Regions from separate parts of the Vreelandella titanicae genome, predicted to be linked through region 1. Evidence: predicted binding sites of a transcription regulator. Region 1 holds the regulator's gene; the other holds the start of a gene.
The links. Region 1 encodes FliA, which starts transcription of late flagellar genes. Its sites were predicted from a motif close to CTAAAGTTNNNNNNNNNNCNGCCGATA; they were not measured.
Positions count from the first base shown of each region.

Region 2: fliD (flagellar filament capping protein FliD) is a predicted target of FliA. The motif match lies at 2,122-2,148, and genes of this name have one in related genera.

Region 1 is NZ_CP059082.1:781,447-785,730, forward strand. Features, by position in the region: gene HZS52_RS03705 (sensor domain-containing diguanylate cyclase) at 1-1,218, opposite strand, end outside; gene HZS52_RS03710 (OmpA/MotB family protein) at 1,242-1,916, opposite strand; gene HZS52_RS03715 (motility protein A) at 1,922-2,743, opposite strand; gene HZS52_RS03720 (RNA polymerase sigma factor FliA) at 2,784-3,485, opposite strand; gene HZS52_RS03725 (flagellar protein FlhE) at 3,512-3,943, opposite strand; gene HZS52_RS03730 (C15 family peptidase) at 3,969-4,284, opposite strand, start outside.
Region 2 is NZ_CP059082.1:2,015,444-2,019,727, forward strand. Features, by position in the region: gene HZS52_RS09305 (hypothetical protein) at 138-524, opposite strand; gene HZS52_RS09310 (UDP-glucose dehydrogenase family protein) at 697-2,022, shown strand; gene fliD (flagellar filament capping protein FliD) at 2,184-3,590, shown strand; gene fliD (flagellar filament capping protein FliD) at 3,773-4,284, shown strand, end outside.

The DNA of each region.
Region 1 (4,284 bases):
CTGGGTCGAACTCATTGGCAGCGGCACTGCTAGAGCCCCACACTGCTCGGGCATGGCTAGCGAAGCGGTTAACGTCTCTTTGCCGATTTCGCGCGTGCACCAAGGGCCGCTATGTACATGAGTTCTTTCCAGGCGCAGCACAAACTGGCTTATCGCTTCTGGAGTCGGCGTCACACCCGCTTGATAAGCGCCACCATTCACCCACAGCACCACGCCATGGGCGCGAAACAGCTTCATCCAGATAGCCGCCTGCTCATGAAGTAACTGTTGGGGACTTTGCGGCTCGCTGCGCGCTCGCGCACTGAGCACGAGGCTATCCTGAACCCGTTGTAGGTAGCGGGCTTCTTGACGCGCCCGTAGCAACAGCATGCGCTGGGTGGCCATTTGCACGAGGGTGCGAACGGCATCACGCACGGGGGGTTCAACCGAGTGCGGTGCTGGCGAATGGCAAAACACTAGACCCCATAAGCCAGTATCCCCCTGCATGGCCAAACTGAATGACCCACGCACCCCCAGGCGATTTAAATATCGCTGCCGCTCAGGGGCAGGGGCGCGTAAAAAGCTGCCGCTAAGGCTCACTCCCGAGTAGGCGGGAGTCAGCGTTTCAGGCGGCGCATCGACGTCTTCAATTAACCGAACGGGGTAATGTTGGTAACTTTTGCGTAAGGCGACAGGGAAGTCGCTTGAGGGGAAGCGCTGACCCAACAGCGAGGGCAGCTGGTTGCCCAGCGCTTCGGCAACCATTAAACCATGCCAATCACTGTCGAAATGGCACACGGTGACGCGATCATGGCCAGTGAGCTGTTGAATAGCGTTAACCAAGCAGTCGAGCAGCTCTTCCTGGTGGGTTGCGTCGGCTAAATGCATCAGCCGCTCATTGACTGTGCCAAGCAGGCGGCGCTTACCTTGGGGGTTGAGTGACTCAATCTCGACGATGACCTTCCCACCTGCTCGGTAAGCATAGAGCTGAAAACGCATGTTGCTATGCTTGGAACGAATAAACACCAGCGGGCCGGAGAGTTTCTGCTGCCCCTGCAACTCGCGGCGCACCCGCTGGCTTAGCCGTTTTCCTAACACATAGGCAAGAGTGTGCGGCCCATTTTCAGGGCGCTCAATACCGGTCAAGCGGGTTAAGTTGGTGCTACTGGCTTGAATGCGGCGACAATCGGCATCTAAAACCAGCAGAGCTCCAAACGACTGCAACCGCGGGTGGTACATGGACACAAACGTGGCCTCGCAATCTATTCACCCTCGACCTGCTGCCTTAGCAACAACTCTACGCGACGGTTGGCAGCTCGGCCCTCCGCCGTTGCGTTCGGTTCCATGGGTTGGGTGTCGGCATAACCGACGGCCCGCATACGAGAGATATTGAATCCTTGGCGCTCTAAATGCCTCACCACAGCGATAGCCCGCGCTGATGAAAGCTCCCAATTAGAGGGGAAGCGGGCCGTTGAAATAGGCACGCTGTCGGTGTGGCCTTCTACCGAAATCTGACCGTCAAAACGGGTCAGCACATCGATAAGGCTTTCTACCACCTCTTGCCCACGGGAAGTCAGTACAGCTTGACCGCTGGGAAATAAAAGGCTGGTATCAATACGTAACGTGACCCCTTCACTCCCTTGCGAAACACTGACACCGGGGATGTCGAGCCCATCAAACTGCGGCTGAACCCCTGAATGGCGGGGCTGAATACCAGTGGCTAGAGACGCCAGCGGCAATGATGATACAGCGCTAGCCGAGCGCATGAAAGCAGTATCAGCCGCCTCACCGCCTCCCGGCGGTGTCAGTGAAAGCAGCAGCACAAAGAGCGTGATTAGCAGCGTCAGCACATCCAAATAGCTGGTTAGCCAACCCTCGTCACCATCGCCTGGCGACGGCGTCATTTCCAGTGCGTGGCGCGTATCACGGTCAAGCATCTGGCCTACCCCTTCGCCGCCGCACTAACCGACGAATCAGGCCTTGGTTTGACGCTGTTATCACGGATCTCATCGTGATAGTTAGCTACAAACGAGTTGAGGGTCTCTTCAATAAACGACGGCAGGCGGCGCTTGGTAATCAGCGAAATACCTTCCAGCACCATGTTCATGGTAATCAGCCGCTCTTCGGTGCGGCGCTCGAGTTTCACCGCAATCGGCTTAAACACCAAGTTGGCGAGTAAAATGCCGTAGAAGGTGGTGAGCAGGGCCACCGCCATGCGCGGGCCGATCACCTGCAGGTCGCCTGCGTCCATGACTTCCAGCATATTGACCAGCCCCACCAGGGTGCCGATCATGCCAAATGCGGGTGCATAGGTGGCCATGGTACGGAATATTTGTGCCTCGGCATGCTCACGCGCTTTAAGACGGGCAATGCGCCAACGCAGCATGTCAAAAATTTCATCCTCTTTGGTGTTGGCAATGACCAGTTGGATCCCGGTACGCAAAAACGGGTTTCGGGTATGCTCCAACTCGCGCTCGACCGCACGTACATCGCCCTTAAACCAGAGTCGCGACATATCCACCAATTCGCGGATATCGTCACGCATATAGGTATTTTCGCGCCGGAATACCAAGCCCACCAACCGTACGACGCGGAGCACCTCTTTCAGCGGATAGCTGATAAAGGTTGCCGCTAGGGTACCGGTCACCACAATGGCCAAACCCGGCAAATTGATAAAACTTTCAGGGGACTCTGCGGTGAAAAACAGCACGCTCACCAACAGTAGTATGCTGGCAAATATGCCTATCAGCGTCGAAGGGTTCATCCACGGCTCCTTGCCGGTCACAAGTGAGTAAAAAGAGGTGTTATGCCGAGTCGTGTAAACGCGCGCGTAAGCGGCTGACGGCTTGGCTGTGCAGTTGTGAAACGCGTGACTCCGTGACACCCAACACAGCCCCTACTTCCTTAAGGTTGAGTTCTTCTTGGTAGTACAGAGCCATTAGCAGCTTTTCACGCTCTGGCAGCGCTTCAATTGCCTCAATCAACGTTTGTCGTTGCTGGCCGTCTAGCAACTGCTCGAACGGTGAATTAGCCAATTCATTATTGCTAGGCTCGCCACCGTCGGCCACCAGCTCTTCAAACGGCAACAGTTGACCACTGTTGGTGTCGTTGAGGAGCTGCTGATACTCACTCAACGGCATTTCAAGGTGTTGGGCGATTTCGTTCTCTTCTGGTGCCCGTCCGAGCTGTTGCTCTAATTGACGAACGGCACTGTCAACCGCTCGCGCTGAGCGGCGCACGCTGCGGGGCAACCAGTCGCGGGTACGTAATTCATCCATCATTGCACCGCGAATACGCTGACTGGCAAACGTCGCGAACGTTGCCCCCTGGGTGGCATCGAAGCGCCCCAGCGCTTCCAGCAGCCCTACCATCCCGGCTTGAATAAGGTCGTCGAGCTCAATACTGGCTGGCAAACGGACCTGAAGCGTCAAGGCCTGACGTCGTACCAGTGGCATGTATTGCGTCAACAGCTCACTCTGTTTGATCCTGCCTTGTGCTGTGTACATCCTCTCGCCTCGCGTCTATCCAGCCTTCACTGATAGTTCACAATCATTTGCAGCCCCTGGACACGAACAGGCCGCTGCCCCGGACGTAAAGCGAAGCGAAAATGCAACGGCGCATCCGCGGCAAACCCCGCCAGGGCAGTGGTAGTCCCCCGCATGCCAGCTAACGCAACGCACTGCTCAGGATGGCACAGCCAAGCGTTTAATAACGCACCAGGGGGATATTGAAACTGCCAATGAATACGCCCGAGCTGTGCTGACTCCACATTGTTAGCAGCAGCAGGTGGGGTAGCGTTTTGGCTAGCGCTTGACCGATCACTCATCGCTACCATCAGACCTGGTATCTGGCTGCTCCAGCTACCGGGTGTCGCCTGGGCGTTTCCCGTTACCCCTGCTAGTAGACACCCTGTCAGCAGTACTGGGCTCAGTAGCAGTCTCCCTCTTAATAGCCAGCTTAGCATGCTTGGTCTCCTCGGCAGAGTGCGCTCATCGTGCAAGTACCAACAGCTCCATATTTAAGTAGTAATCAGCTGCCTCACGCAAGTTATTGAGCAACCCTTGACGCGGCAAGTGCGGCTCGTGGAGCGCCAGCAAACGGCGCGGCCCGCCACGCTCATGTAGTTGACGCAAGGTACGGAACATGGAAGCAAAGGTATCGGCATCGCTACTGATCCACAGTGCCCAACGGCTGTATTGATCGCAAAGTTGGGCTAGGTCGGCCGTTTCGGCCATGACGATATGAATATCCCAATCCTCAGGATCACCGGCCCAGCTTCGACCTAACGTCGACCACTGCCCTAAT
Region 2 (4,284 bases), 1.2 Mb from region 1:
AACTAGGTCTTATAGGGCCAGGCTTTAAAAATGAGCCTGAGGAACATAAGACCAAGCAAAAAACGCCCAAAGCTTTCGCTTATGGGCGTTTTTTTTTGACCAGCTGTTTAGGGCGGTAATGCTTGGCGACTAAGGGATTAGGCGCAGTCAGCGGCCCCTTGACCAAACATATCAAACATCAATTCGCGGCCAAGGCAGGTTAATACGAAACGACCATACTCATTAAAGGTTGCTGCTTCACTGGCTTCCATCACCTGTTGGCAGGATGCCCAGGTGGGCGCGGTAGAACTAAGTGCCGATAATTCACGGCGGGCTAAGCCACGCTGGGGAAGGGTAATGGTTTCGAGCACATGACCATTGTCGTAGAGCAGCTCAGCGGCAATCGATAAACACTGGCGAAGGCTACGTTGAACGTTTGCAGCGGTCGATGGCCCATAAGGCGCTTTTAAAGGGCGTTCTTTAGTCAGCTCGGGCGTCATAAAGCCCGGAGGCGTAGTGTCTGGATGTGTAGTTTCTGGAGGCATCGTGTGTTCTCCTGCGGTCAGCACCAAGTCGGGCTTGTTGCAGCGCATTATAAACCAAGGTCGATGTTAGACCAAGGTCTATAATTTAGAGAAGATCTCCCGCTATTGAACTCATCAACGGTAGGTCAATGTGCTACGCTCGCTACCACGTATTTTAGCGAGTTAATAAGTCATGCATATCAGTGTATTCGGAACCGGTTATGTCGGCCTTGTCGCAGGCGCCTGTTTAGCCGATGTTGGGCATCAAGTCACCTGTATGGATGTTAACGCTGATCGGATTGATCAGCTTAATGGCGGAGAGGTGCCGATTTTTGAGCCAGGGCTAAGCACTATCGTTGCCCACAACGTGGCAGCTGGCCGTTTACGCTTTACTACCGACGCTGCCCAAGCGGTAACCGATGGCGAATTGCTGTTTATCGCCGTGGGAACGCCGCCCGATGAAGATGGCAGTGCCGACTTGCGCTATGTGCTAGAGGTGGCGCGCACGATCGGCCAGCATATGGATAGCTATAAGCTGGTGATTGATAAATCTACCGTGCCGGTGGGCACCGCGGAAAAAGTCCACGCCGTTATCAGCGATGTGCTCGAACAGCGCGGTGCATCACTCGAATTCGATGTGTGTTCGAACCCTGAGTTTATGAAGGAGGGGGCGGCGATCGAAGACTTTACCCGTGGCGCGCGGATTATCGTTGGCACGGAAAGCGAGCGGGTAAAAGCGCATATGCAAGAGTGCTACGCCCCCTATAACCGCAACCACGAAAAGCTGATGTTTATGAGCGTGCGGGCCGCAGAGCTGACCAAATACGCCGCCAATGCCATGCTCGCCACCAAAATCAGCTTTATGAACGAGATCGCCAATCTTGCTGAACGACTCGAAGTGGACGTTGAAGACGTGCGCCGAGGGATTGGCAGCGACCCACGCATTGGCTACCACTTTATATACCCTGGCTGCGGCTACGGCGGCTCCTGCTTCCCCAAAGATGTCCAGGCGTTAGAGCGTGCCGCGCGCCAATTAGGCTATACGCCGGAACTGCTCAGCGCTGTCGAGTCAGTGAATTTACGCCAAAAGCAAACCCTGTTCACAAAACTGCAAGATAGTTTAGGCAATCTAAGCGGTAAGACCATTGCAGTATGGGGCTTGGCCTTTAAACCCAACACGGATGATATGCGTGAAGCCCCAAGCCGCACGTTAATGGAAGCACTCTGGCAAGCGGGCGCTAAGGTGCAGGCGTTTGATCCCGAAGCCATAGCAGAATGCCGACGCATTTACGGGGAGCGGGATGACCTGATGCTAGCAGGCGACCGGATTCAGGCAGTGAAAGGTGCCGATGCTTTGGTTATCTGCACCGAATGGAAAGAGTTTCGCAGTGTCGATTTTGATTGGCTAGCCGACCAGTTGGCTGAAAAAGTCGTCATCGATGGACGTAATTTGTATGCGCCAAGCGCCGTTAAAGAAGCGGGGCTGCGTTACATTGGGGTTGGGCGGAAGAACAGCTAAAAGGGGAATCTATTATTTTGATTTTTCTTATTAATTGGCGATGGCTGTTACGTTTCATTACTTTTAATAACGTCTTGACACGAAAAAAGAAGAAGAATATTTAAGTTATTCTTCACCTAGCCGAGGTTTTAAGGTAATCGTATTAAAAACAGTGCTACGTATTGCTTAATGAAGGAACGCGAATCGTAGCTACATGTATTCAAAAAAGGCATTGGTTTATGGCTGCTATTACATCACTAGGCATCGGTTCTGGTTTGGATCTGAATGGCTTGCTGGAGCAATTAAAAACGGCAGAACAAGCAAAGCTTGAGCCTATTGCGGAACAGCTCCAGTCTGAAGATACGAAAATATCTGCCTATGGTAAGTTGCAAAGCGCGCTTGAGCAGTTTCAAAGCTCAGCCGAAGCACTCAATGATGGGGCGTCATTCGAGAGCCTAACAACCAATGTAGAAGGCAGTGCTGTTGGCGCTGTTAGCAGCAATGAGGCCCAGCCAGGTCAGTACGAAGTACAGGTCGGCCAGTTAGCTACAGCCAGTAGCCTAGTAACAGAGCGTTTGGAAACAGCAGACGAAAGCATAGTGACTGGGGAGCAGTCATTAACCTTTACTCTTGCTGACGGAGCTATGGATCCCATTACCATTGCCGATGGCAGTTCCCTTGAAGATATGCGTGATGCTATCAATCAACAGAGTGATGGCCGCTTAAGCGCCTCTATTATCAACGACGGTGAAGGGTATCGTCTTGCAGTAAATTCGACGGAAACGGGTGCGGACGCGAGTATTGAAAGCACAAACTTTTCAGACATTCTTGCTGGCGATGTACAAACGACTGATGCCCAGGTAGTTCAAGCGGGTCAGGATGCAGAGTTTAACGTCAATGGAATTGACATTGTCAGCCCTACCAATCAAGTGGAAGGCGCTATTCAAGGCATTACCCTGAACTTATCTGAGGCGGGTGCAACAAGCACAGTCAGCGTTGAGCAAGATAGTGAAGCTATCCGCGAGCAGGTCACGGCCTTTGTTGATGACTTCAACACGCTCAAGGACACCATTACCAGCTTGACAGCGTTTGACGAAGAGACTGGGCAGGCGGCGGGGTTGAACGCCGATGCCACGACTCGTGCGGTTGAACGAGAGCTTCGTCAAACAATTAGCAGTGTTGTCGGCGGCGATGGCTTTAGCGTGTTGTCGGATGTAGGAATTTCGCTTCAAGTAGACGGCAAGCTGGAGATTGACGAAGATAAATTAGATAGCATTGTTGCTAATCAGCCAGATCAGCTAGCCAATTTTTTTGCAGGCGATAGCGAAGAGGGTGGCATGGCAGGGCAAATAGCCTCATCGCTTGAAAGCTTGGTTGGAACAGGTGGCCGTCTTGAAAGTGCCGTTGATTCGTCTGAGAGTCGCTTTGCTTCGTTAGAAGACCGATATGCGACAACGGAAAGCCGTATCGAACAAACCGTTGAGCGTTATCGCACGCAGTTTCAAGCGATGGACAGCATGGTAGCTCAAATGAACTCAACCAGTGCTTATCTGACCCAGCAGTTTGCAGCGCTTGATCAGCAAAGTTAAAATTAGCCTGATAAACCAGCTAAATTAATAGATTACAAGATGCCCTGCACTATGTGCTGGGCATTTTTCTTTGCAATGCTTTAAAAACAGCTTAAAAAAAGGCATTACCTCTAAAGTTTGTTCCTCCGCAGCCGATAGATTACCTAGACACCTTTCTCTACTTCTTATAAGGAATGAGCCCCATGGCATCGATCACAGCACTCGGTGTAGGTTCTGGATTGGATCTTTCAGGTTTGGTGGATCAGCTAAAAGCGGCCGAACAGCAAAAGCTTGTGCCTATTCTAGAGCAGAAAAGCGCTCAGCAAACCAAGATTTCTGCCTATGGGCGCCTAGAGTCAGCAATGGATAGGGTGCAAACCTCTATTGCTGCGCTGAACGATGCCGCTACATTTAAGCAGCAAAAAAGCACCGTGATGGGCGATGGCGTATTGGCGACCACAGGCGAAACCGCTAACGCAGGGCGCTATGAAGTCACCGTTACCCAATTGGCACGCGCAGGCAGCGCTGCTTCCAACAGTGTAGCGCTAGACCAAGAGCTAACAGCCGCCGATGCGACACTAACGCTTAACTTTGGTGCTGGCGGAACACAAACAAGCTACGATGTTGCTATTTCAGCGGGCAGTACGCTGGCGGATGTCCGTGACCAGATCAATGCGGATAAAGAGTCTGGTGTCACTGCTTCTATCGTTAATGA